Regions from separate parts of the Rhodoferax sp. LB1P47 genome, predicted to be linked through region 1. Evidence: predicted binding sites of a transcription regulator. Region 1 holds the regulator's gene; the other holds the start of a gene.
What was found. The regulator NrdR, encoded in region 1, represses ribonucleotide reductase genes. The targets are predictions, from matches to a motif close to CACNANATNTNGTG.
Positions count from the first base shown of each region.

Region 2: a site for NrdR is predicted at 3,187-3,200, ahead of AC0969_RS18405 (ribonucleoside-diphosphate reductase subunit alpha). Genes of this name have one in related genera too.

Region 1 covers NZ_JBWMAU010000001.1:654,674-670,154, forward strand. The annotation lists gene AC0969_RS03100 (hypothetical protein) at 114-608, shown strand; gene AC0969_RS03105 (lytic transglycosylase domain-containing protein) at 1,214-2,047, shown strand; ZMP/ZTP riboswitch at 2,062-2,223, shown strand; gene glyA (serine hydroxymethyltransferase) at 2,272-3,516, shown strand; gene nrdR (transcriptional regulator NrdR) at 3,523-3,966, shown strand; gene AC0969_RS03120 (GspH/FimT family pseudopilin) at 4,055-4,669, shown strand; gene pilV (type IV pilus modification protein PilV) at 4,683-5,390, shown strand; gene AC0969_RS03130 (PilW family protein) at 5,387-6,544, shown strand; gene AC0969_RS03135 (pilus assembly PilX family protein) at 6,554-7,249, shown strand; gene AC0969_RS03140 (pilus assembly protein) at 7,299-12,413, shown strand; gene AC0969_RS03145 (type IV pilin protein) at 12,410-12,907, shown strand; gene AC0969_RS03150 (hypothetical protein) at 13,184-13,489, shown strand; gene AC0969_RS03155 (glycosyltransferase family 2 protein) at 13,570-14,493, shown strand; gene ribD (bifunctional diaminohydroxyphosphoribosylaminopyrimidine deaminase/5-amino-6-(5-phosphoribosylamino)uracil reductase RibD) at 14,574-15,481, shown strand, end outside.
Region 2 covers NZ_JBWMAU010000024.1:13,446-28,926, forward strand. The annotation lists gene AC0969_RS18390 (sensor histidine kinase) at 1-884, shown strand, start outside; gene AC0969_RS18395 (sigma-54-dependent transcriptional regulator) at 902-2,347, shown strand; gene ampD (1,6-anhydro-N-acetylmuramyl-L-alanine amidase AmpD) at 2,328-2,939, shown strand; gene AC0969_RS18405 (ribonucleoside-diphosphate reductase subunit alpha) at 3,334-6,288, shown strand; gene AC0969_RS18410 (ribonucleotide-diphosphate reductase subunit beta) at 6,447-7,622, shown strand; gene AC0969_RS18415 (histone) at 7,797-8,423, shown strand; gene AC0969_RS18420 (DUF3426 domain-containing protein) at 8,558-9,553, opposite strand; gene prmA (50S ribosomal protein L11 methyltransferase) at 9,594-10,478, opposite strand; gene accC (acetyl-CoA carboxylase biotin carboxylase subunit) at 10,490-11,839, opposite strand; gene accB (acetyl-CoA carboxylase biotin carboxyl carrier protein) at 11,860-12,306, opposite strand; gene AC0969_RS18440 (TlpA family protein disulfide reductase) at 12,444-12,971, opposite strand; gene AC0969_RS18445 (hypothetical protein) at 12,968-13,558, opposite strand; gene mpl (UDP-N-acetylmuramate:L-alanyl-gamma-D-glutamyl-meso-diaminopimelate ligase) at 13,600-14,967, shown strand; gene AC0969_RS18455 (hypothetical protein) at 15,024-15,481, opposite strand, start outside.

The DNA.
Region 1 (15,481 bases):
CGCACCAAAACGACTAAACCCCATATGTCCACAATATGAAGCATAAAACGTGACGCAATTCACACAAGTATGTAGCGTATGCGGCTACAACCGGGGCTCCACCGGAGTCTTTGATGCGCGAACTATTTACCACCCTGTTTGTTTTTGCCGCTGCCTTCATGCTGTGGCGCGCCGTGCGGCCCCACCGCCACAACGGCCACAACGGCCACCACATTGCCACGCTGTCCGCCCTGCACGGCTCGGACGCAGCGAACACCCACATCTATAAATGGCCATCATTGGGCCTGTTCCAGCTAGGCACCGCAGACAGCTTGCGCTACCAAACCGCCCTGAAACTGGCCACTGACGGCAACCCCATCGACCCGACAGGTTCACACGCAGTAGCCCAGCTGCACACCGGTGGTAGCAACGCCGAAATCTGGAAACCGGTTGAAGTCCGCGTACACGGCGAGCGCGTCGGTTTTCTGTCGAGTGGCGATGCCAGCCGCTTTCTACGCCGTCTGGCCTATGAGGGCCATGCCGGAGAAGTCACTTGCTGCGATGCGCGCATTTCCCAAACCGGCAACCATTACGACATTCGGCTCGACTTGAAAGAGTTTCGCCACTGATCCGCCCCTACACGGTTGCGTCGGCAGCCTAAAAACCGGCTTATTGGCAGTCTGTTGTACAAAACACAACGCCCCTAGACGCCACCATAGCCCTCTCGAAGGGCTATTTTTTTGGTGCACAGATAACGCAACACCAGAAGAAAAATAAATACATCCGCGCCACAAAAAGCACCCCACTCTTGCACCGGCTATCTGATGACAGCATGCCGTATGCCTAGAGTAAATGGCGTGTAGATGCTGCTTTTTTCGTAGCAGTAGCATTTTGTAAGCGAGATAAAAATGAGCCGATGGCGTGGCGTGTTGAACCATCGCATAGTGCATCGGCCCGTCCATAAAACTGTACGTTAAATCAGTTTTTTAATGTATATAAACTACGATTCATATGCTTGACTTGATATTAATAGTCCTCCTAGAATCCGCCGTCCCCCCTACATCCCTAGGGACAACCCGAACCCGCTGCCGGATCCCGGCTAAGTCAAATCGCTGCCAACGCCTATAAGGCACCGCAGGATTTTGATGGCGTACCCACCCAATCGAAGTGCCCTTTAGCGAATTGCTCTTACGCAAACTTATCGCCCCAGGCCTTCGCTAGATGAGGAAGTGCTATGACAGCGTTACAAAAATTGAGCCAAGGGCTACGTACCTTTGCAAGTGATATTGCGCAAGGTTTTTTTGAAATTACCCATAACGGATTTGCCCTACTGGGCTTGTTGGTGGCTTTCTCCATGGTGACCGTCACGGCCCGGCCCGATCTGCGCCAAATGGCCGAAGTTCAGCTAATGGGCTGGCTGCAAGAGCGCCAAGTGGTCAACGCCACCGACATCGACACCACCGAAGCATCCAGCAGCGATGCGGTGGACCGCGCCACCGCCAGCAATCCCCAAGACCTGCCCAAACAGCAGGCTGCCGTGGCCTACTGGCTCAGCAAAAAATACCATGTAGCGGCTGAACCGGTCAGCGCCTTGGTGGCAGAAGCCTATGACATCGGTAAACGTGTCAAATTGGATCCCACTTTGATTTTGGCCGTGATGGCGATTGAGTCCGGCTTTAATCCATTTGCCCAAAGCCCTGTCGGTGCCCAAGGCCTGATGCAGGTCATGACCCGTGTACACACCGAAAAATACGATGTATTTGGCGGCAAACTGGCGGCATTTGACCCTCTTACCAACCTGCGCGTGGGCGTAAAAGTCTTGCAAGAGTGCATCCAGCGCGCCGGCTCCGTAGAGGGCGGCCTGAGGTATTACGTAGGCGCAGCCAACATCCAGGACGACGGTGGTTACGCCGGCAAAGTCATGGCCGAACATGGCCGCCTGCTACAAGTCGCCGCAGGCCGCGCAACGCCCACAACCACACCCCGCACCATTCCGGTGGCAGCTCCGGCCATCAAGATGCCAGCTCCAGCGGAAGAAGAAAAAGTAGCCGTACTGCTCAACTACTGAGCCTCCGTTACACTCACCCAGCACGCAACTGGCGATAGGCATGACCCCCATGGGTGCGCATGCTGACGTGGACCACCGATGAGGCCTTTTTCACAAGGTCCATCGGGCAACCACTGGGAAGCGTGCCGCCAAGCTATAAAAATCTTGGTGTTCAGCCGTTCGCCTGGGCAGCACTTGCTTAAAAGCAAGGACCATTGTTTTAACTATCAGGTTAAAGGACTGCCATGTACGACCGTACGATTCTCGTAGAGCAAACCGACCCCGAGCTGTTCGCCGCCATCCAGGCTGAAAACGCCCGCCAAGAACACCATATCGAGCTGATCGCCAGCGAAAACTACGCCTCGCCCGCCGTCATGGCCGCGCAAGGCTCGCAGCTCACCAATAAATACGCCGAAGGCTACCCCGGCCGCCGCTACTACGGTGGCTGCGAACATGTGGACGTGGCCGAGCAACTGGCGATTGACCGCGTCAAACAAATCTTTGGTGCCGAAGCCGCCAACGTGCAGCCCCACTGCGGTGCCTCCGCCAACGAAGCCGTGTTTCTCGCATTCCTGAAACCCGGCGACACCATCATGGGCATGAGCCTGGCCGAAGGTGGTCACCTGACCCACGGCATGGCGCTGAACATGAGCGGCAAGTGGTTCAATGTAGTCAGCTATGGCCTCGATGCCAACGAAGCCATCGACTACGACGCCATGGAACGCAAGGCGCACGAATCCAAACCAAAACTCATCATTGCGGGCGCTAGTGCTTATTCTCTCGCTATTGATTTTGAACGCTTCGCTAAAGTTGCCAAAGACGTAGGTGCCATTTTCATGGTGGACATGGCGCATTACGCCGGGCTGATTGCCGCAGGCATCTACCCCAACCCCGTGCCGCACGCTGACATCGTCACATCCACCACCCACAAGAGCCTGCGCGGCCCACGCGGCGGCATCATCTTGATGAAATCGCAGTTTGAGAAAGTCATCAACAGTGCCATCTTCCCCGGCCTGCAAGGCGGCCCGCTGATGCACGTGATTGCCGCCAAAGCGGTGGCCTTCAAAGAAGCGATGGCCCCTGAATTCAAAATCTACCAACAGCAGGTTTTGAAGAATGCCCAAATCGTGGCCGAAACCTTGACCCAGCGCGGCCTGCGTATCGTCAGCGGCGGCACCCAAAGCCACGTCATGCTGGTGGACCTGCGCGCCAAGGGCATTACCGGCAAAGAAGCCGAGGCCGTATTGGGCAGCGCCCACATGACCATCAACAAGAACGCCATCCCCAACGACCCCGAAAAGCCCATGGTCACCAGCGGCGTGCGCATCGGCACCCCCGCCATGACCACGCGCGGCTTCAAGGACGAAGAAGCCCGCGCCACCGCCCATTTGGTAGCCGACGTGCTGGACAACCCGCGTGACGCAGCCAACCTGGATGCCGTGCGCGCCAAGGTGGCAGCGTTGACCAGCCGCTTCCCGGTATATAAGTAACACCACATGAAATGCCCCTTCTGCGGCCACGGTGAGACCCAGGTTGTCGAAACCCGTGAATCTGACGACGGCGACCAAGTGCGCCGTCGCCGCCGCTGCGGGGGGTGTGAACTGCGCTTTACCACCTACGAACGTGCCGAGGTAGCCATGCCTACGGTGGTCAAGAAAGATGGCAGCCGCACCGACTTTGACCGCAAAAAGCTGCACGCCTCCATGCGGCTGGCATTACGCAAACGCCCAGTGGGCATCGAGCAAGCCGATGCCGCACTGGACCGTATCGAGCGCACCCTGCTCTCCAGCGGAGCCAAAGAAATCGCCACCGCTAAACTAGGTGAACTGGTGATGCGTGAACTCAAAAACCTCGACAAAGTCGCCTATGTGCGCTTTGCCTCGGTGTACCGCAGCTTTGAAGATGTGGATGAATTCAGCCGGTTGATCCGGGACATCTGACAAGCAGACCGCACACCACCAGCCAAGCGGTCAGCAGGGCTGGACCAATGGCATCCCATGCAGAAATGCCAAAGGCACAATCTGCGGCATGTCTCTTTGCCTGCACCCTACCGCTCCCCGTCGCCATCAAGGCTTCACACTGATTGAGCTCTTGGTCACTATCGCCATCGTGGCGATTTTGGCCGCACTGGCAGCGCCATCGTTCCAAACATTTATCGTGCGCAACACCTTCTCCAGTATTGGCAATGAGTTCAGCGGCAGTATTTTGAAGGCCCGCAACGAGGCGGTGACCAAGAATATTTGCACCACCATGTGCCTCAGCACAACCGTCGATGATGCCAACCCGTTTTGCAGCCCATCCAGCTCAACCACCGACTGGCAGCAGGGTTGGATCGTTTTTTTAAATGAAGAATGCAGGGACACCTATGGCACCGATAGCGCCACTAATGCGGTAGCTGCGGAGGACTTGCTGCTGGTACGCCGCCCCGGCAGTGCCAGCTACACCCTCAAGAGCACACGCAACGCGCCGACAGTCCGCCTGAATTTCGACAGCCAAGGCCGCCCCAGCCTGTCTGCCGCAGGTCGCTTCGACCTGGAATACACACCCAACACCGAGCTTTCACTGGAGCACGCATTCAATGTGTGCATAGATGCACTGGGGCGTACCCGGTCCGTCCCAGGCACATCTACTTGCAGCTATTGAGCAGGGCGACACCATGCATTCCAAGCCAACCCAATTTGCGCGCCAAGGCCGCACACCCCGCTCAGCCAAAGGTGTCACCCTCATTGAGGTCCTGGTTGCGGTACTGATTTTGTCGATAGGGCTATTGGGCATCGCCGGGCTGCAGGTAGCGACAGCCAAATACCAACTTGGCAGCGGCATACGCGCGGCCACAGCATCCCTATTTTCAGACTACACAGACCGTGTGCGGTTGAACACGACGATGGCCGGGCCCAATTCCATCACTGGCGCTGTATCCAACCTGATTCCTAGCAACGCTACAGACCAGTCGCTCTACGCGTACAAAAAAACTTGGGAGTTTCAGCAGGGAGAATCAGATGCGTCGCTAACTAGCACCGACTGCGATGGCAGCAACACATGCACCCCCGATGCACGCGCGAACTACGACATGCTCACATGGCGTAAAACGGTCAGAGCAAGCCTGCCGCAAGGAGCGGTTTTTACGGAAGGAAACCGCAGTAATGGCATCACCGTTACGCTGATGTGGTTCGACAAAGAGCGTACCAACAAATCCTCCCGCACCGATGATGCCGACAACGCGGCCACCCAAGTCGCGTTGGTCTCGGCCACCCAATGCAATGCCGTCACTGCCACCACCGGCCTGGCCCTCCAAACCTGTTGCCCGAATGCGGCAGCCGCACCGGCAGGCGTGCGCTGCAGCCGTTTTTCATTCATGCCATGACACACCACACCTACTCCCCCGGTCGTGCGCGCCAGCGCGGTGCCACCTTGATTGAACTCATGGTGGCCTTGGCTATTACGCTGTTTTTGGTCGCGGCTGCCGCCTACATGTACCTAGGCACGCGCGAAACGCAACGCGCCATTGAGCGCAACAGCAGCAACACAGAGTCCGGCACTTTTGCACTCCAGCTCATAGGCCAAGACATCATGATGGCGGGCTACTACCCGGCCACGTCATCGCGTATCGCGTCGCCTGCAGCGGCATCTTCTGCCGTATCCACTGTGGACAAGTACCCCAAACTGGCAAGCTATCCACCCGTCAAATTGGCCCTGAACCAAGCCACTATTACCGACTGGGTTTCGCCTGCCCCGATTTACCTCTCTGGGATTTACGGCTGCGACAGTGCCAAATTTTTGCCCCGTACCGGCTTGTGTGACGCAAAGGTAGCAGGAGCCCCTGACTCCATTGTTATCAACTATTTCACAAACGACACAGTAGCCATGCAAACCAAGGCGGCAACGGGGCAGCGCTACGACTGCACCGGGGCCGACGTAGGCGGTGACCCGAGCAATGCCAACCGTCGAAACGCCATTAATGCCCTCGCCCCGCCACTGCAACCCTTGCTGGTGTCCAACCGCTATGGGCTGAATGCAACCAATGCCGTCGCAGACAAGCAAAAAGTGACCACGCTAAGCCTTGCATGCAGTGGCAATGGAGCATATGGCAGCATCACCGGTGGCAGCACCAGCAACATCTACCAGCCCATGTTGCCCGGCATCGAGGACATGCAAATCACCTATGGGGTATTTGCCAGCACCGCAGATGATGGTAAGGGCGTACGCACCCCCGACAAGTTCTACACCGCCGACGAAATCAGCGGCACCAATGGCGCCAGCGCACTCCCTACCGTCAGCGTCGATAACGGCCTCGCACTCACGCCTATGCCGCCGTGGTCGCGGGTGGTGGCGGTAAAAGTGTGCGTGATGGCCAAAAGCATGGGTAGCAGCCCCAAAATTGCCGACAAAGTAGGCGCAGAGCGCACCTACATCGATTGCAGCGGAGCAACCAAAACCCAAGCGGCCAGCGACACTGCGCTGCGCAAGCGCTTTGTCCAGATATTTCCAGTTCGCAATCTGTTGAGCCAGGTTTTTTAAGAGTAGCGTATGCAAAAGCCTATCTCCATCCCATCATCTACCCAGCGCGGGAGCTCTTTGGTCATAGTGCTCCTATTTTTACTGGCCATCACCGGGCTAACCGTATGGGCAGCCCGGCAATCCATGTTGGGCGAAGGCATGTCGCGCAACCAGGTCGATGTAGAGGTAGCCCGCCAAGCTGCTGAGTCCGCCTTGCGTGATGCCGAGCGCGACCTCAAGAATGCCAGCCCAGGGACAACGAAAGACAACGCCTCATGCAACCGGGGTGGTCCTAGCATTCCAGCCAATTTCGACTCAGTTTGCACCAACGGACTTTGCTATCGCAGCGATGCCGACTACACCGTCGCCCAATGGAACACCAGTGACACCAATGCGACCACAGTATCGCCCGACCCCTGGTGGCCCAACAGCAAAGGTGGCAAGTGGGTGGCCAACGCCGACGGTGAACCAGACCAAGATAAGCCCGAGCGCACCCCGGTGAGTTCGGGCACAAATTGCAGCTTCAAGGGAGGTGTCCCCTTGGGTACCTACACGGGGGCCCCGGCGATCCGTGGCGTAGCAATTCAGCCGCAGTACATGATCGAATATTTCAAACGCAGCGTGCCTGGTCGCCAAGAAATGTCGGTTTACCGTATCACAGCACGGGGCTTTGGCTACACCCCTCGTACCCAAGTGGTTTTGCAGTCCACGTTTTTGCCTGAATAAGCAGCCGATGCTCGGCCGTTGAACCCGCGTTTCCCAGGAGTACCGCACCATGAAAATCCCCCTCGTCTTTGCCAAGTGCCTGCTCATTGCAGCGCTGTGGATGCCCATGCTGCCTGCATGGGCCGATGCGGTTGCGGTGTCAACCCCGCAACCCGCCGTGCCACCCAACATCGTGACCAATGCCAATCGGCCAATGATGATGTTGGTGACATCCAAAGACCACACGCTGTTTAGCCCCATCTACACCGACTTTGAAGACATCAATGGAGATGGCGCGCTCGACACCACCTACCTGCCCAGCTTCAAGTACTACGGCTACTTTGACTCCACCAAGTGCTACGCCTATAGCACTGGCGACGCGAGGTTCAACCCGAGCGCCGCAGCGGACACCTCGTACACCTATACAAACCCCGCGACGGTCACGGTCCAAGGCTACTCGTGTAAAAGTAATACTGCCGGGCGCTGGAGCGGCAACTTCCTCAACTGGGCCACCATGTCGCGCTTGGATGTGATTCGCAAACTACTGTACGGAGGTAAGCGCTCCACAGACACGGCCACAACCACAGTGCTAGAGCGAGCCCCTTTGAGCATGGATTCGCATGGTTTTGTTAAGTACTACAAAGGCCTCGACATTGAACACTTCACCCCGTTCACAACATCCAATTTGACGAAAACTACCGGCTCCAATGCCACCACTGGTGGCGTAGGAACCTATGCCGGACTCAGCATCTGCAACCGCTCCAACAGCGATAGTGAAGGCGGTACGCCGTTGATGCTTCTGGCCAAAGGCAACTACAAACTTTGGGCCACTGTCGAAGGGCAGGCCTGCCAATGGGGGCCGGGTTCCGCCGCCGGCACCGCCACAGGCGGCGGCCAATTGGGGCCTAAACTGGCGAGATACTACAAAGATGAGCTTTACGGCAAAGGTGGCATTGCACATGAGGTGAATCGGCCCAGCACGGCCTCGGATGGGGCGCTAGGCAACGCCTCTGAACTAACCGTCCGTGTGGCTGTGTGCGTTGCCAATCTGCTCGACACCAAGTACTGCCGTAGCTATGCGTCCAGCAGCAAACCCGAGGGTTTGCTGCAAGAGTTTGGCTTGCCCAGTGCCACCTCCACCACGGCCCGCACTGAATTCGGCATGATCAGTGGCAGCTACGACAAGAACATCACCGCCGGGGCTCTGCGTCGCAACATTGGCGATATGCGCGACGAGGTCAATACGACCACGGGCGTTTTTTGCCATGCAACCAGCAGTGGCTGCACCACGCTGGCAGACACACGCACCACAGGCACCGGTGCCATCAAGGCTATGGACAACATTGTTTTATACGGTAAAACGACGAGCAGCTACCCCGGTGCCTCGACGACCCTACCGAGTGAGTTGACCGACGGCACCTTTCCTGCCTGGGGCAACCCGATCGGTGAAATGATGGTGCAGGCCCTGAAGTATTACGCGGGTGCGACCAGCACCAATCCAGGCAGCACCACCAACGATACCGCCAAGGGCTTGCCCGTCGCCACTTGGCGCGACCCATTGAGCGACACCGGCAGCATTAATGCAGCCCGTAAAACACTGTACGGCCGCAACATCTGCCGGCCCTTGAACGTGCTTGCACTGTCCAGCAGTGCACTGAGCTTTGACCAGGGTGCCGACACCCAGTTTGCCGACTTGCCCAATCGGGAATCGCAAACCCTGTCGAACTTCACCGACACCATCGGGGTGATGGAGGGCATTAAGGGAACTTCACGCTCGGTGGCCGCAACTTCTGGCACCTTGGCTACGGCAGACACCGTAGCCGCAGGCTGCTCAGCCAAAACGGTCGATAGCCTCTCTTCGGTATTTGGTATTTGCCCCGAGGCACCCACCACCGCAGGCACCTACAAAGTGGCCGGTGCGGCTTTTTATGCCAACACCCACCGGGTGCGCGACACCACCAGCATGACGCTGCCCGTCGACTTGCCCAGCACCGCACTCAAGGTCAAAACCTACGCTGCCGCATTGACAGGCGGAGCCCCTGTGATCAAGGTGCCCGTTCCAAATTCGGGTACCCCTCCAAAATACGTCTATATCACACCAGAGGCACTTGGTGCCACCTCAGACCGACTCGGAGTACGCATGCCTATGTCGGTGCTCACGTTTGATGCAATCGCCGCCTCACCCACTGGGGTGTTGCCGTGGGCCACCTTTTTGGTGACCTGGAATAACCGCACATTTGGCGGCGACTACGACATGGATATTGCGGGATTTTTACGCTATGACGTGGCGGTGACAACCACCGGTTCACCTTCTGGCTATGACATCAAAATCAGTACCGATATCGTCAACGTGGGCATGGGCTCTATGGGAGCCTATGGCTTTAGTGTGATTGGAACCAATAACGACGGACGCCTGCTGACCCACCGCCACATGGTTACAGCCGACTATGACAACGCCCTGCTTGCCACTGGCGGAAATACCAGGGCTGCTGGCTACCAGTGTGGCGAAGCCGCTTATTTGGCCTCGAACAACAATGGAGACCAGGGTGCATGCAAGGTCGCATCGGACAGCAATACCGTGTATGACGCAAATTACCTGAAGACAAGCACCCTCCAAATGCTGGGGGCCACCGACATCACGCTCCAAGACCCACTTTGGTACGCCGCCAAATACGGCAGTTTCAGCTCTGAGAACTACGTCTACAACAGTGCATCCACCACACCCTTGACCATCGCAAGCTACGACGCGGTTAAAACCGACGGCAGTGCTGGGCAAGATGACACACCCGATGGTTACTTTTTGGCCCGCCGCCCCGACCTGCTGGAAGACCAGCTGCGCCGCGCGCTCGACAGCCTGACCAAACAAGCCAACGCAGCCCCTGCATCTAGCGGCCCAGAACTCGATGGCGGAAGCTTCAACTACAAAGTAAGTTTTGATTCAGGAAAAGTGACCGGCAACCTCGAAGCCTACCCATTTATCGACTCTGATGAGGGTGGTAACTTTGCAACAGAGCCCAGTTTGCGCGCCGGGCAACTGCTGCGCACACGCACCAGCGGCACCGACGGCAGCTCAGGCGATAAAGGCAACTCACGGGTCATCATCACCAACCTGGGTAACCGAACCACCAGCGCCACCGCACCCGCCATCCCATTCCGGTGGAGCGCCACCGAACCCAACATATTGCCCGCAGGCTACAAAACACTGCTCACGACCAGTAGCACCAACACACTGACCGAGGCAAACGCCCAGCGCCTGGTGCAGTACATGCGGGGCGACCAGTCACTAGAGAACGCCTCGACCGGCTTGCGCGTGCGCGGAGACAACATGCTGGGCCCCATCGTCAACTCGACCCCGTGGATGCAGAACCCGCCCCAGGCCAACTTTTTAATCAACCAATCGCCCGGATACGCAAATTTTTCGTCCAAACGCACAACCCGCCCGCAACTGCTGTGGGTGGCAGCCAATGACGGCATGATGCACGCATTTGACCCCAGTACGCTTGCCGAAAAGTTTGCCTATGTCCCGGGTATGGTGGCCAACCGGCTGGCCGAAATCCCCATGCAACGCGGCGGCACGGGGCGCACCTCGGTCACCATCGGCACCACCACAAGTAACTTCACGCAAGACACCTCCGAAAACAAACCCGATGCCAACGGCACTGTGTGGCCGTATGTAGACGGCAACCCTTTTACCGCCGATGTCAAACTGGGTATCACCACCGGCATCAATACCGCCACAGAAAACGGTACCTGGGCAACCTACCTGTTTAGCACCCTGGGACGTGGTGGACGTGGCGTATTTGCGCTAGACGTATCGGGCTCCGAGAACTCGGCCTCATGGAGCAGCCTGAACGAGGGCAGCGCCAATACACTTTTCAAGTGGCAGTTCAGCGCAGACGACGACATTCAAACCGGTGAAACCGTGAGCGACCTGGGCTATGTAGTGGGAGACATCGGCATCAATGGCAACAGCGGCCAGGCCAGCCCGGTGGTGAAATTGAACAACGGAAAATTTGCGCTGCTACTCAACAATGGTGTGAAGTCCGCCAGCGGCAAGGCGGCGCTCTACCTGTTGTTTGTCGATGGCCCTGACTCCAGTACCGGAAAGTGGAACCGCATTAGTTCGACCAGCACAACAGGCCAGTACGTCAAGATCGTGGCAGCCGAGGCCCCTACCGATGGCACCAAAAATGGCCTCGCGACCCCTTTGTGGATTGACCGAGACGGCAACGGTACCGCCGATGTGGTGTACGCAGGCGACCTCAAGGGCAATATGTGGAAGTTCGACATCAGCAGCACCAACGCCGTGAATTGGAAGGTCGCTTACAAAACGGCGGACGGGATCACCAACCGCCCCTTGTTCACGGCGCAATATCCTGGAACAGGCAATAGCGCAGCTACCCCGCTGGCCATCACCACGGCACCCGAATACGTATATCCGGCTTTTGACGGCCTGATCATCAATTTCGGCACTGGCAATGCGTTTGAAACCGGAGATTTCCCTATCAAAGGCACGGTCAAGCAGCGTTTCTATGGTGTGTGGGACAACCCCTCGTTTGCCAATGTCACCACTGGCACCGGCCCCATGATTCCGGCCAACGCCACGACCCTGGTGCAGCGCACCTATGCGCGCAATGCCACCACCGGCAACGTGACGGTCACGGCCGACAGTACAGACACATCAGGCACCCAAACCTTCACGCCTATCGAATGGGGTAACCAGGATGGCTGGTATTTCAATTTACCCGATTCGCTGACCACTGGCGAAGCCGTGCTGACATCGCCCGACCTACAGGCTGGCTTTTTGGTATTCACCAGCGTGCGCTCAAAAATCGGCAGTGACAACTGCAACAACGATCCTGACAGTACCCTGTTCACGATTGACCCCATTGCCGGCCGCACGACCCGCAGCGGGCTTACCGTAGATGGCGCAGCAGTTGCCGGTATATCCATCCCCGGCCAAAAATTTGTGATTTTGAACAACGCCACATCGTCCCTCAAATACTCGACACCTTGCACCAACGGAACTGCGGGTTGCGTCAACGGCAAAAAGCAAAGCACTATCGCGAATGACCAGGTGTGCAAAGCCGTGATCACAGGCTCCGGCAAGACTGCCGACCTGTGCTACAACCCGCTGGGCCGCGTTCAGTGGCGCGAAATTCCTGGACTAAGGAGCACCCAATGATGAAACCCCAAGCCCAGCGTGGCTTCACCCTGATCGAATTGATGATTACAGTCGCGGTGGTCGGCATACTCGCCGCCATCGCACTCCCCAGTTACACCGAGTACATAGCACGGAGCCGGCGCACCGAAGCTCAAACCGTTCTACTGGCTGGCCAGCAGTGGATGGAGCGGTTTTATTCTGAAAACTACCGTTATGACCAAAATAGCGCGGGTACAGCGGTCACCGATGCCAGCCAGTTTCCCTCACACTTCAGTACCTCACCCGTACCTGGCCAAGGTGCGGCCTTGTATGCAATTACGGTCAGCAACGCCGCATCCAGCCCCCGCGACAACTACACCATCACCGCTGCACGCAAAAGTTCCGCAGGCATGGCCACAGACCGCTGCGGCAACATGACAGTCGACCACCTAGGTCGACGCAGTCTTGTGAACGACACTTACACCGCCGCCGCAGGTGCAACAAAAGCCGCCGCGATCGCCTACTGCTGGAAATAGGCAAGGCAATCCACTGCTGTGTATAGAGGTAAATTTTGGTGGGCAGTTACAGGCTCGGTCGGGCTACACACTGCTCTGCTCTGGATAGGTTGGCAGCAAACATCGCCTGTTAAAGCCAACACAGCACCTCTGCTGGTAGTACGCGCGAGCTTGGTGTCAGCACCCACTCAGATCGCATTAACAGCCCCCTCGCAGCCCGACGAGCCGCCTCCGCCTATCGAGTCCGCACAACCCTCCAAGCAAATCACGGCACCTATGCCCACAGAGCCCACGGGCTTGAACCAAGACCCTACAGAATATCTTCCGATCGAATCCGTAGACCAACCCGCATCGCCCAATGACGACTGGGCCATTGACACGGAAGTTTTGCCCCGAGGGTACTCCATGCGGATACTATTAAAACTATGGATTTCCTCCAGTGGTCAGCTCGACCACTGGGAGTTTGAGGTTGAACCGCACAACGAAGCGCTGGCACTAAAGGCATTGCACCAGCTAGATCAAGCACGCATTCAGCCCGCTCAACTCAATAACATAGCCGTTGCCAGCTTTCGTCAGCTTGAAGTATTTATAAGCAGAGACTAGTAAAGTCATAAAATAGCTTAAATTCCGCATAAATTTAAACAATAAAAATTGATATACATAATCACACAGAAAGAAGTCAATTGCTCACTGTCATTTTTTCCAGCTTAAATGGCGAAAAAACGCTAGCATCAACCCTAGCTGCATTCTGCAATGTAAAAGAACCCAACGGGGGTTGGAAATTAATAGGGGTTGACAATGGAAGCACTGACTCCACCGCAGAGATCATGCACTCCTTTAAAGAAAAATTACCTCTACAGATTATTTTTGTTCCAATTCGTGGAAAAAATAATGCATTAAACGAGGCCCTAAAATATACAGAAGGAAATTTGATTGTATTTACGGATGACGACACCATCCCTGACCCCGACTGGCTCTGCCAACTACGCATTCAAGCAGACAACAATCCAGAATATGACTTATTTGGTGGCAATATTCTACCCCACTGGCCTCGAAAACCAGATGCATGGATATTGCGCCATGTGCCATTAGGCATGGTCTTTGCATTATCACCTACCCACTTAGAAACAGGCCCCGTTAACAATGGCTATGTATGGGGCCCTAATATGGCGATTCGCACAAGCATCTTTAATTCAGGCCTTAAATTCAACACCAAATTTGGGCCTGATGGAAGCAACATCTACGCTATGGGATCCGAATCCGAACTTACATCAAGATTGGCCAGAAATAATGTAAAGTCGTGGTTTTGCAAAGAAGCAAAAGTACTCCACATCATCAGAGAAAACCAAATGGAGAAATCTTGGATATTGCAAAGATTTTTTAGAAATGGTCGATCATTCCAATTATCAAAAAATCACCGCGCCACCGATAACCCGAAAATATTGGGAGTCGAGCGCTGGATGTACAAAAAACTAGTCAATAGCTACATAAAAATAATAGCGTTAAAAATTCTCGGAAAAACAGATCAAATATTCATTGAAGAACAATCCTACTACCGCACCAAGGGAATGATCTACCAATCAAAAATACTATCCAAAAACATATAATTTATTGGGTATTATCGAAAACCGAAGGCATGCAAAACCACACTTGCATTGGCCGCACACCACTACCAAGGCTTGGCAACGTGACTGAATCTCAAGATGCCCTGCGCATCAAAATAGCCATCAACCTCGCCACCCAAGCCCGCTTGCTCGCCCCACCCAATCCCGCCGTAGGCTGCGTCCTCATGGATGCGGCAGGCAACATTCTCGGCACCGGCCACACCCAGCGCGTAGGCGGCCCGCACGCAGAAGTCATGGCCTTGCGCGATGCCGCTGCCAATGGCCACAGCACCCAAGGGGCCACCGCCTACGTCACCCTGGAACCCTGCTCCCACCAGGGCCGCACCGGCCCCTGCTGCGATGCACTCATCCATGCGGGAATCCGCAAAGTTGTGGCCTCCATCGCCGACCCCAACCCGCTGGTGGCGGGTAACGGCTTTGCCCGCCTGCGCGCTGCCGGGGTGGACGTGGAAATCGGCCCCGGCGCGGCCGAAGCGCGCGAGCTCAACCTAGGCTTCTTCAGCCGCATGGTGCGCAAAACCCCTTGGGTGCGCATGAAAATCGCCGCCTCGCTCGACGGCCGCACCGCCTTGGCCGATGGCCGCAGCCAGTGGATCACCTCCCCCGCCGCCCGGGCCGACGGCCATGCATCCCGGGCCCGCGCCTGTGCGGTGTTGACCGGCATAGGCACGCTGCTGAAAGACAGCCCCACGCTGGATGCACGGCTGGCCAATACCCCCCGGCAACCGCATCTGGTGGTGGTAGACAGCCGCCTGGATACGCCAACCGATGCTCCTATTTTTATAGCTGGACGCGCAGTATATATATGCACTAACAGCCAAAATGATGTAAAAAAACAGGCCTTGGAAGCTGTGGGAGCCACCGTACTCTATCTCCCTGGATCGGCAGGCCGGGTAGATTTGCGTGCCATGCTGCAAGAGCTGGCCCGGCGCGAGATCAACGAAGTGCATGTCGAAGCGGGCCAGACCCT
Region 2 (15,481 bases), on a different contig from region 1:
CCGACATCCGGCTCCAGCACACCGGCCGCAGCCCGCGCCGGGTGCGGGTGCGCACCCGCATGACCGCCGCCTTCGAGGGCCAGGCCGACAGCCTGTGCGTGATGTTTTTGCACGATCTGCGCGAGATGGAGGCCCGGCTGCGCACCGAGAAAATGGCCGCTATGGGCCGTATGTCGGCCGCCGTGGCCCATGAAATCCGCAACCCGCTGGCGGCCATCAGCCAAGCCAACGCCTTGCTGGAAGAAGACCTGAGCGACCCGGCCCAGCAGCGGCTGACCACGATGGTGCGGCACAACGCCCAGCGGCTGTCCAAAATTGTCGATGAGGTACTGGAGATTGCCCGCGTGCCCCCACTGCCGGGGCCGCACAACCCGCCCGTGCAGACCAAGTTGGACGAATCGATAGACGCGGTATGCCGCGACTGGTCACAGCAAGACCCGGCGCGGCGCGAGGCGCAGGTGGCGCTGGGCACGCTGGGTTTGCCGGTGGACTTTGACCCCGACCACCTGCGCCGCGTGCTGGTCAACCTGCTGGACAACGCCCACCGCTACGCCAGCGGGCAAGCCGATGCCATCCAGGTGAGCACCCACCTTGCGGCCAATCGGCAATCCAGCCTGCTGGTGTGGAGCGATGGCACGCCGATGGAGCAGGCGGTGGAACAGCATTTGTTCGAGCCTTTTTTCAGCTCCGAGAGCCGATCCAGTGGTTTGGGTCTGTATATTTGCCGGGAACTGTGCGAGCGCCACCGGGCCACCATCGGCTACCAGCGCGCCACCCGGCAGCGCAACGGTCTGGCGGTGCCGGGCAATGAATTTTTTGTGCAGTTTCGTCCGCCCAAACCCAGCACGCTGGTGGCGCGGCCTTTTGACATCCAGCCGGTCTGACCCATCCCCCTCCCCCCATGGCCCAGCCCCCTTCCCAGCCTGCCGCATCCGTCCTGGTGGTGGACGACGAGCCCGACCTGCGTACCCTGTACGAGTTGACCTTGCTGCGCGAGGGCTACCGCATCGACACCGCCGCCGACCTGCAAGAAGCCCGCGTGTTGCTGGACACCCAGCGCTTTGACGTGGTGATCACCGACATGCGCCTGCCCGACGGCTTGGGGATTGCCCTGCTGCACAGCCTGAAAGCCCAGCAGCGGCCCGAGCGCGTGATCGTCATGACCGCCTACGGTTCGGCCGAAAACGCGGTTGAAGCCCTGAAAGCCGGGGCCTTCGACTACCTGACCAAGCCGGTAGACCTGAAGCAGTTTCGCGCCGTGGTGGCCTCCGCCATCCAAGATCCCCGCCAGGCCACGCGGCCCACAATTAGTAGTGAAAAAGCTATTCCACGCATATCTGACGGGCGGGAGGCGCTACAAAAATTAGTAGGCACATCTGAGGCCATGCAGCTGGTCAAGCAACGCATCGTCAAGGTGGCCCGCAGCATGGCGCCAGTGCTGGTGCGCGGTGAATCCGGCACCGGCAAAGAGCTGGTGGCCCAGGCCCTGCACGCCAACAGCCACCGCGCCGCCGGGCCGCTGGTGGCGGTGAATTGCAGCGCCATCCCCGAGAATCTGCTGGAGGCCGAGTTTTTTGGGGCCAAAAAAGGCTCGTACACCGGTGCCGTGCAAGACCGGCCGGGCTACTTCCAGGCGGCCCGCGACGGCACCCTGTTTCTGGACGAAATCGGCGACCTGCCACTGGCCATGCAGTCCAAGCTGCTGCGCGCCATCCAGGAGCGCAGCGTGCGCCCGCTGGGCTCCACCCAGGAGGACGCGGTGGACGTGCGCATCGTCAGCGCCACCCACAAAGACCTAGCCGCCGATGTGAAGGCCGGGCGCTTCCGGCAAGACCTGTACTACCGGCTAAACGTGATCGAGATCGCCGTGCCCCCGCTGCGCGAGCGCCGGGGCGACCTGCCCGCGCTGTGCGAGGCGCTACTGGCCCGCATAGCCCAGGAATCCGGCATGCCGGTGCCCCTGCTGTCGCCCGAGCTGCTGGCGCAACTGGCCAGCCACCCCCTGAGCGGCAATGTGCGCGAGCTGGAAAACCTGCTGCACCGCGCCGTGGCGATGGGCGATGGCGACGCCTTGCACGTCGATTTCGACCCCGACTTCGATGCCACCGAGCCGGCTCCGTTGGCAGAAATCCCAGCCGCCTTAGCCCCCCCCGCCGAAATCCCCAGCGATCTGCAAGCCTTTTTGGACCAGCAAGAGCGCGACATTTTGGTCAAGGTGCTGAGTGAAACGGGCTTTAACCGCACCGCCACCGCCCAGCGCCTGGGCCTGAGCCTGCGCCAGATCCGCTACCGCATCGAACGCCTGAACATCGCCACCCCGCAAGACAATGAACCCCAAGACCCCTGATCACCACGCGGCAGCACAAGCCCCGCTGTGGCACAACGGCTGGTACCGGTTTGCCCGGCAGCAGCCGTCGCCCAACTTCGGCCCCAGGCCCGAGGGCGCGCGCACCGACCTGGTGGTGCTGCATTCCATCAGCCTGCCGCCAGGCCAGTACGGCGGCGACGCGGTGCAGGCCCTGTTTGGCAACACGCTGGACTGGAGCGCCCACCCGTACTTTGAAAGTATCCGGGGCCTACAGGTATCGGCCCACTTCTACATCCGCCGCCAAGGCGAGCTGTGGCAGTTTGTGAGCGCCAACAACCGGGCCTGGCACGCCGGGGCCTCGCAGTACCGGGGCCGCAGCAACTGCAACGACGACTCGATCGGCATCGAACTCGAAGGCCTGGAGGGCGAAGCCTTCGAGCCGGAGCAATACGACACCCTGGTCAGCCTGCTGGCCGCGCTGCGCCCCAGCTACCCCATCCACTTTGTCGCAGGCCACGAGCACATCGCGCCAGGCCGCAAACACGATCCGGGGGCCGGATTCACTTGGGCAGTAGTGCAGCGCGGCACGGGCTGGGATGCGCGTTGCTTTCCATCGGCGGCGCAAATATAAAAAATGTAACAATGCGGGCCCTTTCAGCGCAACACAAGTCGCAATGGATGCCACGCAGAACCAAGCACTGCGCCGTTTTGCGGGGCAAATGCGCTGCCAAGCCGCTTGTTTATTGGGTGCGCATACCGCACGCCTGATCGGGTAAGGCTTACCGGGCGATTCCAGCCACAGGGGCTGAAAACCCCTACCCACCCACAGCCGTCCAACGCAAGATACACTACCGGTAGTGGCTTGAATTGATTGCAGACCCTATATATAGTGTCTCCCTTGTATCACCAAGTCCCCCCTTTTTCACGGCACAGATAAGCGGCCTACCGTTTTTTGCGTAGCGCCATCGTCCGTTTTAGTCCGCTATTCCCATACCGTCCTCCTCCCGTCAGACCTCAAGGAAACCATGCAAACTGCATTGAACACCCCCGCCGCCGTCCCGTCGCAGCAACCGGCCCTGCATTCCAGCGACCGCAGCGACACCAGCGCGCCCGAGATGCTGGCGCACTACCAGATCATCCGCCGCAACGGCGCGGTCGTGCCTTTTGAGCCGAGCAAAATTGCCATCGCCATGATGAAGGCCTTTTTGGCCGTGCATGGCACGCAGGGCGCGGCTTCGGCCAGCGTGCGCGAAATAGTAGACACGCTGACGCAAGGTGTTGTGCGCGCCTTGGTGCGCTCGCGCCCCGGTGGCGGCACGTTCCACATTGAAGACGTGCAAGACCAGGTAGAGCTCGGCCTGATGCGTGGCGGCCACCATGAAATCGCCCGCGCCTACGTGCTGTACCGCGAGCGCCACACCCAAGAGCGCGCCAAACAAGTCACCGATATGGCCCCCGCAGCCCCCGTGATGCATGTCATCGACGGCGACCAGCGCGTGGCACTCGACACCGCCCGCCTGCAACAGCTGATTGAACAGGCCTGCGCCGGCCTGGGTAGCGAAGTCACCGCCGCCCCCATCGTGGCCGAGACCATGCGCAACCTGTACGACGGCGTGCCCATGGAAGAGGTTTACAAGGCCGCCATCCTGGCCGCCCGTACCCTGATCGAAACCGATCCCGACTACACCTACGCCACCGCCCGCCTGCTGCTGCACACCATCGCCAAAGAGGTGCTGGGTGCCGACCTGACACAGGCCGAGCTGGCCGCGAAATATGTGGACTACTTCCCCAAGTACATCCAGAAAGGCGTGGACAACGAGCTGCTGGATACCGCCCTGCTGACCTACGACCTACCCCGGCTGGCCGCCGCCCTGAAACCTCAGCGCGACCTGCAATTTGACTACCTGGGCCTGCAAACCCTGTACGACCGCTACTTCCTGCACGTGCGCAAGACCCGCATCGAGCTGCCCCAGGCGTTCTTCATGCGCGTGGCGATGGGCCTGGCGCTCAATGAAACCAACCGCGAAGCCCGTGCCATCGAGTTCTACGAAGTCATGTCGTCGTTCGACTTCATGTCCAGCACGCCCACGCTATTCAACAGCGGCACGCTGCGCCCCCAGCTCTCCAGCTGCTACCTGACCACGGTGCCCGACGATCTGGACGGCATCTATGAATCCATCAAGGAAAACGCGCTGCTGTCGAAGTTTGCTGGCGGCCTGGGCAACGACTGGACCCGCGTGCGCGCCCTGGGCAGCCACATCAAGGGCACCAACGGCGAATCCCAAGGCGTGGTGCCCTTCCTGAAGGTCGTCAACGACACCGCTGTGGCGGTGAACCAGGGCGGCAAGCGCAAGGGCGCGGTCTGCACCTACCTGGAGACCTGGCACCTGGACATCGAAGAATTCCTAGAGCTGCGCAAGAACACCGGCGATGACCGCCGCCGCACCCACGACATGAACACCGCCAATTGGGTGCCCGATCTGTTTATGCGCCGCGTCATGGAAGGCGGCAACTGGACCCTGTTCTCGCCCAACAACGTGCCCGATCTGCACGACAAGTTTGGCGCCGAGTTCGAGATCGCCTACGTAGCCTACGAAGCCCGTGCCCTGCGCGGCGAAATCAAGCCTTCGCGCACTCTGCCCGCCAGCGACCTGTGGCGCAAGATGCTGACCATGCTGTTTGAAACCGGCCACCCATGGATCACCTTCAAGGATGCCTGCAATGTGCGCAGCCCCCAGCAACACGCTGGCGTGGTGCACTCCAGCAACCTGTGTACCGAGATCACCCTAAACACCAGCGACACCGAAACCGCCGTCTGCAACCTGGGTTCAGTGAACCTGCTGCAACACATCAAGAATGGCGCCCCCGATGCCAACGGCACCGTATCCAAGATTCTTGACCACGCCAAGCTGCAAAAGACCATCACCACGGCCATGCGCATGCTGGACAACGTGATCGACATCAACTACTACGCCGTCACCAAGGCCCGCACCTCCAACATGCTGCACCGCCCCGTCGGACTGGGCCTGATGGGCTTCCAGGACAGCCTGTACGAACTGCGCATCCCCTACGCCAGCGAAGCCGCCGTGGCGTTTGCCGACACCTCGATGGAAGCCATCTGCTACTTCGCGTACTGGGCTTCCAGCGAACTGGCCAAAGAGCGCGGCCAGTACTCCAGCTACAAGGGCTCGCTGTGGGACCAAGGCATCCTGCCGCTGGACACCCTGGACATGCTGGCCAAGGCCCGTGGCGGCTATGTGGATGTAGACCGCTCCGCCACCCTGGACTGGGGAAGCCTGCGCCAAAAAATCCAGGCAGACGGCATGCGCAACTCCAACTGCGTCGCCATTGCGCCCACCGCCACCATCTCCAACATCATTGGCGTGGATGCGTCGATCGAGCCCTGCTTCGGCAACCTGTCGGTCAAATCGAATCTATCGGGTGAATTCACCGTCATCAACAGCTACCTGGTGCACGACTTGAAGCGCCTGGGCCTGTGGGACAACGTGATGCTGATGGACCTGAAGCACTTTGACGGCTCACTGCAATCCATCGACCGCGTGCCGAACGAAATCAAGGCGCTGTACCGCACCGCGTTTGAAGTCGAAACCACCTGGTTGGTCGAAGCCGCATCGCGCCGCCAGAAGTGGATTGACCAGGCCCAGTCGCTGAACATCTATATGGCAGGAGCCTCGGGCAAAAAGCTCGACGACACCTACAAACTGGCCTGGACGCGTGGCCTGAAAACCACCTACTACCTGCGCACCCGCAGCGCCACGCACGTCGAAAAATCGACCGTAGCCGCAGGCCGCATGAACGCGGTGTCTTCGGGCCAAGCCCCCGGCCAAGCCATGAGCGCCATTGACACCGCTGCCATGGCCGCACGCCAGCAAATGAACGCTGAGGCCCTTAGCACAAGCCCCGCCACAGACATCAAGTTTTGCGCCATTGACGACCCCGGCTGCGAAGCCTGCCAATAAACCCGTCCATCAGCGGGCCAGTCCGGCCACCATCGCACCGTAAAACCGTGGTTTTTACGGTGCGATACCGCAAGAAAAATCCTTCAAAACAGCCGCATTGGAAATGAATACTTTTCATTTTCCAGTGATGCTCTCATAATCCTAGCATTGGAAAAACTATGTTGACCTGGGACGAAGAAGTCAAGCCCCCATCGCCATCGGCAGCCCCCCTCGGTTTACCCACCAACCGGGAGGAACAACACGCTGTTTTTACGACCGCTGCGCCCACGACTATGGCCACCGCAACCGCCCACGTCGCCGTGCAAGCCACTGCGGCCCGGCGTGTAAATGCCGCCGACAAGCGCATCATCAACGGCCAGACCGACGTTAACCAGTTGGTGCCGTTCAAGTACAAATGGGCCTGGGAAAAGTACCTCGCCTCGTGCGCCAACCACTGGATGCCCCAAGAGGTCAACATGACCCGCGACATCGCCCTATGGAAAGACCCGAATGGCCTGACCGAAGACGAACGCCGCATCGTCAAACGCAACCTTGGCTTCTTTGTCACCGCCGACTCGCTGGCAGCCAACAACATCGTGTTGGGCACCTACCGCCACATCACCGCCCCCGAGTGCCGCCAGTTCCTGCTGCGCCAGGCGTTTGAAGAGGCCATCCACACCCACGCCTACCAGTACATCGTGGAGTCGCTGGGCCTGGACGAGAGCGAAATCTTCAACGCCTACAACGAAGTCGCGTCGATCCGCAACAAAGACCAGTTCCTGATCCCCTTCATCGAAGCGATCATGGACCCCAACTTCCATACCGGCACGCCCGAAAACGACCAGACCCTGCTCAAGTCGCTGATCGTGTTCGCCTGCCTGATGGAGGGCCTGTTCTTCTACGTTGGTTTCACGCAGATTCTGGCCCTGGGTCGCCAAAACAAGATGACCGGTGCGGCAGAGCAGTACCAGTACATCCTGCGCGACGAGTCTATGCACTGCAACTTCGGCATCGACCTGATCAACCAGCTCAAGCTGGAAAATCCGCATCTGTGGACCGCCGAATTCAAGGCAGAAATCAAAGACCTATTTATGCGCGCCGTCGAGCTGGAATACCAGTACGCCGAAGACACCATGCCGCGTGGCGTGCTGGGCATGAACGCCTCTATGTTCAAGGGCTACCTGCGCTACATCGCCAACCGCCGCGCCACCCAGATCGGCCTGGAAGCCTGCTTCCCGCACGAAGAAAATCCGTTTCCCTGGATGAGCGAGATGATCGACCTGAAGAAAGAGCGCAACTTCTTTGAAACCCGCGTGATTGAATACCAATCGGGCGGCGCGCTTTCCTGGGATTGAACGCCATCACTCCCATGCTTTTAAATACCGCACACACCCCGCCCCGCACCCAGGTGCAGGCTGGTCTTTGTGCTCCCGAGTCCATGGTGCTGGGCAACCGCCCAACACCATGCATCGCTCTATGCCAAACAATCGGCATAAAGTGCTCTTTGTAAACAGATCAAGGAGAAAATAATGGCAACTGCAAAAAACCCGGCCGCAAAGAAGGCCGCCCCCGTAAAAGCTGCGGCACCCACCAAGGTTGTCGCTGCAAAAAAAGTAGCCCCGGCTAAAACCGTCGCAAAAACCGTAGCCGCAAAAGCAGCACCCGTCAAAGCGGCACCGGCTAAGAAGCTTGCAGCAGCAGCACCAGCAAAAAAAGCGGTGGCTGTCAAAGCAACCCCACTCAAAGCTCCTGCCGCAGTAGCAAAGGCTGCACCAGCAAAAGTTGCATCGGTCAAAGCCGCAGCAACCAAGGCCGCACCCGCAAAGAAGGCTGCAACGGCCAAGCCTGTAGCGACCAAGACGGTCGCCGCCAAAGCCGCACCCGTGAAAGCAGCACCGGCCAAGAAGGCCGCAGCCCCTGCACCGAAAGCGGCCGCGCCAGCCAAAAAAGCAGCGGTCGCCAAAACGGTTGCGGTTGTCGCCAAAGCGGCTCCCGCCAAAAAAGCGAGCCCTAAAGCAGTAGCCCCTAAAGCAGCGGCCAAGAAGTCGTCCAAAGCACAAGCCGCCAAGCCCGCCTCGGCACCAGCGTCGGCATCGGCCCAAACGACCCTGAATCCGCAAGCAGCGTGGCCCTTCCCGACCGCCAACAAGCCCTGACCGGATAAGCTTGATCCGTCTCAGGCTCGGTATCGCAAGATACCGAGCCTTTTTTATGCCCGGCTGCGATCGGATGCCATTAACGTGAAACAACTTTCATGGCTCGGGGTGCTTTGCACCCGAGTCCATGCAAGTCAGGGATAAAAAGCCAACAAGCGGTAGCCCACGATGCGGCCCTTATCGGGGTTATCGGTGACCCGCAGATCCACCGAGGTCGCCCACTCGCGCCCGGCAAACAGCACCCGGGATGCTGCCCCCAATTCGACGGGTGTCAGAACCCGCCGAAACACCGCCTGCTCATCACTATCGGTCAGCATAAATTCGATAGCGGGCATCGCCACGTCTTGCATGGACTGGTTTTTCAACACCATGTTCAAGCGGTAGGCATCCTCGTTTTGCAACGCACTCAACGCGGAGCTGTCGATCACGATCGCCTCGATGTGCCGCAGGGCTTGTACGGCACAGCCCATTTGCGTACACAGGGACTGCAACCACGGCTTGGTTTCAGGCCATGTTGCGGCCAAACGGTCACGACCATAGACAATGCCTTGCAGGCCAAGGCTCAGCAATAGGAGCACCGCAGCTCCCGCCCAAAGCCCTCGCAGAAAGGTGCGCTGTGCAGCCGGCGGCGAAACCGGTGCCCGGATAAAAGAGTAGACCCCGAGATCCTCATCCGCAGCGAGAATTGGTTCGGGCACAAGCAGGGGAAGATCGTCCGCCTTTATCACCGACATGGCTTCGGACACCAGAGTCTCAATAGGCATCATCGGCACGGGTTCAGAAAGCAGCCCCGCCGTCGATGCCAGCCGCACAGGAGGCGGGGCCTCCGGCGGCTCCGGCACCAACGCAGGCAAAACAGGTGCGGATGGGGGTTCGATCACCGAGGACTCCAGCTCCGCTGAAGTCCACTCCGGCATGTGGGCCACCGCAGGAGGCGCCATCGGGATATCCGGCAACAGGTCTAGTGACGGAGGAAACTGGTGTTCGGCATCACCCTGCTGGAGATCGTCGGATGCATCGAATATTTCGGCGCAATGTCCGCAGCGTACCCAGCCTTCAGAGATTCGAAGCTGGTCAGGAACTACCTTAAACAGTGTCCCGCACACCGGGCAACGCGTAATCAAGGCCATAGTCTGCGGGTCCCGTGCACAAACCTACACAAGTAAACGCCTAGAAGCGCGCGGTCATCAAGACCCAGCCGTCTTCACCGTCTGACACCTCAAGTGCTGCATACGGGGCATACGCAGCCTTCAATTCGTCTGTCTGGCGCTCCAGGATACCGGCCAGCACCAAGGACCCGCCAGGAGCCACATGCGCGCACAGCAAGGGGGCCAGCACCTTTAGCGGTGTCGCCAGAATGTTGGCCAGTACCGTGCCGTATAGGCCTTGTGTCTGGTCCGGCAAGCCGGCCTTGAGCTGCACATGGTTGGCATGGGCATTGAGCACGGTGGACTGCACTGCTGCATCGTCAATATCGACCGCGTCGATATCGGTCGCGCCGAACTTGGCAGCGCCGATCGCCAAAATACCCGAACCACAGCCGTAATCTAGCACCCGGGCCAAACTACCCGCGTCCTGGCGGGCAATCCAGCGTAAACACATACGGGTAGTAGGGTGGGTGCCCGTGCCAAAAGCCAGGCCAGGATCCAGACGAATAACACGTGTCGCCTGGGCCGGTGGTTCGTGCCAGGTCGGCACAATCCAGAACTCTGGCGTGATGTCTACCGGCGTGAACTGCGACTGCGTCAGGCGCACCCAGTCTTGCTCGGGCACAGGGACGATACCCAGCAGCTCACAACCCGCAAAAAAGTCTTGCGCTGCGAGAACGCCAGCGGCATCACGCGCCAGCGCCTCGGTTTCAAACAGAGCCTGGATACGCGAGCGCTGCCAGCCGTCTTTCGGCGGTGGCATACCCGGCTCGCCAAACAAGGCTTGCTCGGCATCGGTCTGTGCGTCCGCGTCTTCCACACTCACACTCAGAGCATCCAAGGCATCCAGCGCATCGCTCACGGCCTCGACCCGGTCTTGCGGGCACATCAAACTGATTTCAAACATGGTGCAAATATTCAACGCTTGTGCTGCGAGAGCCACTCTTCCAAATAATGGATATTCGTGCCACCGGCCATGAACTTAGCATCCACCATCAACTCCCGGTGCAGCGGAATGTTGGTGTTGATACCCTCCACCACGGTCTCCAGCAACGCTGTGCGCATGCGCGCCATAGCCTGCTCACGCGTGTCACCGTGCACGATGATCTTGCCGATCATGGAGTCGTAGTTCGGCGGCACGTAGTAGTTGGTGTAAATATGCGAATCCACGCGCACACCCGGACCACCGGGCGGATGCCACATGGTGATACGGCCGGGCGACGGCGTAAATTTATATGCGTCTTCGGCGTTGATGCGGCATTCAATGGCATGCCCGTGGATGCTGATCTGGCGCTGGGCAAAAGGCAGCTTTTCACCGGCCGCCACCATGATCTGGGTGCGGACAATGTCCACTCCGGTAATCAACTCGGTCACAGGGTGCTCGACCTGCACGCGGGTGTTCATTTCAATGAAATAAAACTCCCCGTTTTCAAACAGGAACTCAAACGTACCCGCACCCCGGTAGCCAATTTTCTTGCAGGCGGCCGCACAGCGCTCGCCAATGCGTTCAATCAATTTGCGGGGAATGCCGGGCGCAGGTGCTTCTTCCAGCACTTTTTGGTGGCGACGCTGCATGGAGCAGTCACGCTCGCCCAGGTACACCACGTTCTTGAACTTGTCGGCCAGGATCTGAATTTCGATGTGGCGGGGGTTCTGGAGGTATTTCTCCATGTACACCGCGCCATTGCTGAATGCTGCCAGGGCCTCGGCCTTGGTCATTTGCACCGCATTGATCAAGGCCGCTTCGGTGTGCACCACGCGCATGCCGCGCCCGCCGCCGCCGCCAGCCGCCTTGATGATGACCGGGTAGCCCACCGCCTTGGCGGTGCGCTTGATCACCACCGGGTCATCTGACAGTTCGCCTTCGGAACCGGGCACGCAGGGCACGCCCGCCTTGATCATGGCCTGTTTGGCCGACACCTTGTCGCCCATCATGCGGATGTTCTCGGGCGTAGGCCCGATGAACTGGAAGCCACTTTTTTCCACGCGCTCGGCGAAGTCGGCGTTTTCGCTCAGGAAACCGTAGCCGGGGTGGATCGCCTCGGCATCGGTCACTTCTGCCGCAGAAATCAGCGCGGGCATATTCAGGTAGCTCAGACCCGATGCCGCTGGCCCGATGCATACGGCTTCGTCGGCCAGCTTGACGTATTTGGCATCCCGGTCGGCCTCGGAATACACCATGACCGCCTTGATGCCCATCTCGCGGCAGGCCCGCTGGATGCGTAATGCGATCTCGCCACGATTGGCGATCAGTATTTTTTTAAACATGCGCCACCAAACTCCGTGGGTTACTCAATCACGTACAAAGACTGGCCGTATTCCACCGCTTGGCCGTTTTCACACAGCACTTGCACCACGGTTCCAGCTTTGTCGGCTTCAATTTCATTCAGAATCTTCATCGCTTCGATGATGCAGATGGTGTCGCCTTCTTTAACCTGGCTGCCCACTTCCACAAAGGACTTGGCCCCCGGGCTGGACGAACGGTAGAAAGTGCCCACCATCGGCGACTTGACCACATGGCCGGTCGGAGCGGCTGGTGCAGCAGGCACAACCTCGACCGCCTGGGCTGCCGCCATCACCGGCGCAGCCACCATGCTGGGCTGGGCGGCTTGGTACACCATCGCACCACCACCCTTGACGATGCGGACCTTGCCTTCGGCTTCGGTAATTTCAAGTTCTGACACGTTGGAATCAGACACCAAGTCGATCAACGTTTTGAGTTTGCGCAAATCCATAAAACCTCCAGCCACGATGTACGAAAAGGGGTGGAATCTACCCTAATTTCGCACAACGATCGTTTATTTCTTTTATTTACATTTGACAGGCCATCGTAAATGACAGCCTGCGCGGGGCAAATTTGCCACCGAATGCCCTATTTCAACCCAACCCACTGCTGTAAATCAGCAGGGCTAACCCGGCCCATTTTACGGTGAAGCACCGTCCCGGCAGACCCGAGTACGACGGTAAACGGCAGCCCCCCGGCCAGATTGCCCAACGACCGCCCCAGCTCGGTGCCCCCCAAACCCGCCATCGCGATGGGGTAAGTCACCGGTGTTTTTTGTAAAAAGCTGCGCACGGCACTCGGCTGGTCTACGGCCAGCCCCAGCACTTGCCAGCCATTGGCCGCATTTTCTTGAAAGAAGCGGTCGATCATGGGCATCTCCTCCACACACGGTGGGCACCAGGTGGCCCAGAAGTTCAACAGCAGCGGCCGACCGCGCAAAGTCTGCATGGCCAGTGGCCCGGTATGTGGGGTGTCAAAACTGAGCCGCCACAACGCATCTTCCACCCCCGACAGCAACGGCGCGGGCTGGTATTTCCACCACGCCACGCCCGCCCCCGCCAGCCCGGCAGCCACCGCCACCCCGCCCATGAGGCGGCGGCGTGCAGCGGCCATCATGGCGCACCCTCGGCCAGCAAACGGCGCACGGCGGCGGCATCCCCCCGGGGGGCGCGGCCTTTGGCGTCGGGCTTCAAGGCCCCGCGCAGATCGTCCAGGTCATAGACCATCAAATGCACGCCCACGGCCTCTGTCAGCTCCGGGCACACACTGGCAAAGCTTAGCGCCTCGACCGGTTCGCCGCGAAACCCGGTGACGGTGGCCGGGGTGTAGGGCACGCGGTGGTCGATCAAGGCAATTTCGGCAGACTTGGAGTCGTCGCAAAACATCTGGATAGTAATGTCGGACAAACGGGTCGCCGTGCCATGCCAGACCGCGCCGCACAGATGCGGCCGAAACGGGGCCATACGCTCCATCCAGGTCAGCGCCAGCAAACGCAAAGCGCGTAACTCGCCGGGCTGGGTGTCGGTACAAAACAGGTCAATATAAGCCTGCACAGCATCTTCCAGGGCATCGTTGCCCGGCAAAGGCGCGCGGCCGGCGCCCAATTGTGTGGCAGCGCGGCGCTTGGCCGGGCCGTATTCCAGGCCGTCCTCCACCACCATGCGGGCGGCGGTCTCGGCGATCTCTAAAGTCAATGCATCCATCCGGCGAATTCTGCACCTTTTGCGCCCCCTAAAATCCCCGCATGCACATTCATATTTTGGGTATTTGCGGCACCTTCATGGGCGGCTTGGCGGCTTTGGCGCGAGAGGCAGGTCACCGGGTGACCGGTTGCGACGCAGGGGTCTATCCGCCGATGAGCGACCAGTTGCGGGCTCTGGACATTGGGCTGATCGAAGGCTTCTCGGCCGACCAGTTGGCGCTGGAGCCCGACATGTTTGTGGTTGGTAACGTGGTGTCGCGTGCCCGCACGGCCGATGGCAGCCCTAAATTTCCGCTCATGGAGGCGATTCTGGACGCGGGCCTGCCCTACACCAGTGGCCCGCAGTGGCTGGCCGAGCACGTACTGCAAGGCCGCCATGTGCTGGCGGTGGCGGGCACGCACGGCAAAACCACCACCACAGCCATGCTGGCGTGGATTCTGGAACACGCCGGGCTGCAGCCGGGCTTTCTGGTCGGCGGCGTGCCGCTGAATTTTGGGGTTTCCGCCCGTTTGGGAGCGGGCAAGGCCTTTGTCATCGAGGCGGACGAATACGACACGGCCTTTTTCGACAAGCGCAGCAAGTTTGTGCACTACCGCCCACGCACCGCCGTGCTGAACAACCTGGAATTCGACCACGCCGATATTTTTGACGACCTGCCCGCCATCGAGCGCCAATTCCACCACCTGCTGCGCACCGTGCCCAGCACCGGCCGGGTCGTGGCCAACGGGCTGGAGGAAAGCCTGGCGCGCGTGCTGCACCAGGGCTGCTGGAGCGAGGTACGCAGCTTTGGCGCGGCGGTGAGCGACTTCACGGCCCAGGGCGAACCGCACCACTTCGAAGTGCTGCAACACGGCAAGCCAGTGGCCACAGTGGAATGGGCGCTGGGCGGCGTGCACAACCAGCTCAACGCGCTGGCGGCCATCGCTGCCGCCGACCACCTGGGCGTACCCGCCGATGTGGCGGCACGGGCGCTGGGGGCATTTCAGAACGTGAAACGGCGCATGGAAGTCATCGGCAGCGTGCGTGGCATCACCGTGTATGACGACTTTGCACACCACCCCACCGCTATCCGCACCACGGTAGACGGCCTGCGCCGCCGCATCGGGCCCGGCCAACGCATCCTGGCAGTGTTTGAGCCGCGCAGCAACACCATGAAACTGGGTGCCATGAAGGCCCAACTACCGTGGAGCCTGGAAGATGCCGATCTGGCGTTTTGCCACAGTGGCGGGCTGGGTTGGGATGCCCGCAGCGCCCTGGAGCCGATGGCCCACCGGGCCCAGGTTGCCGACACAGTCGATGCGCTGGTGGCACAGGTGGCCGCCGCCGCCCAGCCGGGCGACCACATCCTGTGCATGAGCAATGGTGGCTTTGGCGGCATCCACGCCAAACTACTCAATGCACTGCAATAGCTATGAAATTAATAGCTGCTAGCGCATACAAAATATGCGCTAGAGGCCATTTTTGCTTAAATTTCTCGGTGGTTGGATGGCAACCAGGACACCTCGCCCGATGCGGCCGACACCGCGCCATCAAAGTACAGACTGGCCAGATCACGGCCCAGTTGCTCGGCATCCAACCCACTTAGCAGCAGCTGCGCCAGACTGGTGGGGGCCGCCTCCAATGCGCGCAGCAGCGTGCGCTGGGAATCCTTGAGCAATGCCTCGGGCACCTGGGGCTGGCGCACCAGGAGAATGGATCCGACCCGGAAGGCCGCAGGCAGCAAGTCGGCGGCAGAGTGCTGGGCAAACTGCCACATCACCTCCCGCAGGCCCACGTGTTTAAAGCGGGATGGCACGGCATACGCGTTCACATGATTGCCAGGCAGACACTGGTCCCACTGGGCCTGCTCCAGCTGCACCGGGCTGGCATCCACCAAATAGTCGATGCGGCGCTGGGAGATATCCACCACCGCCAGCAATACGG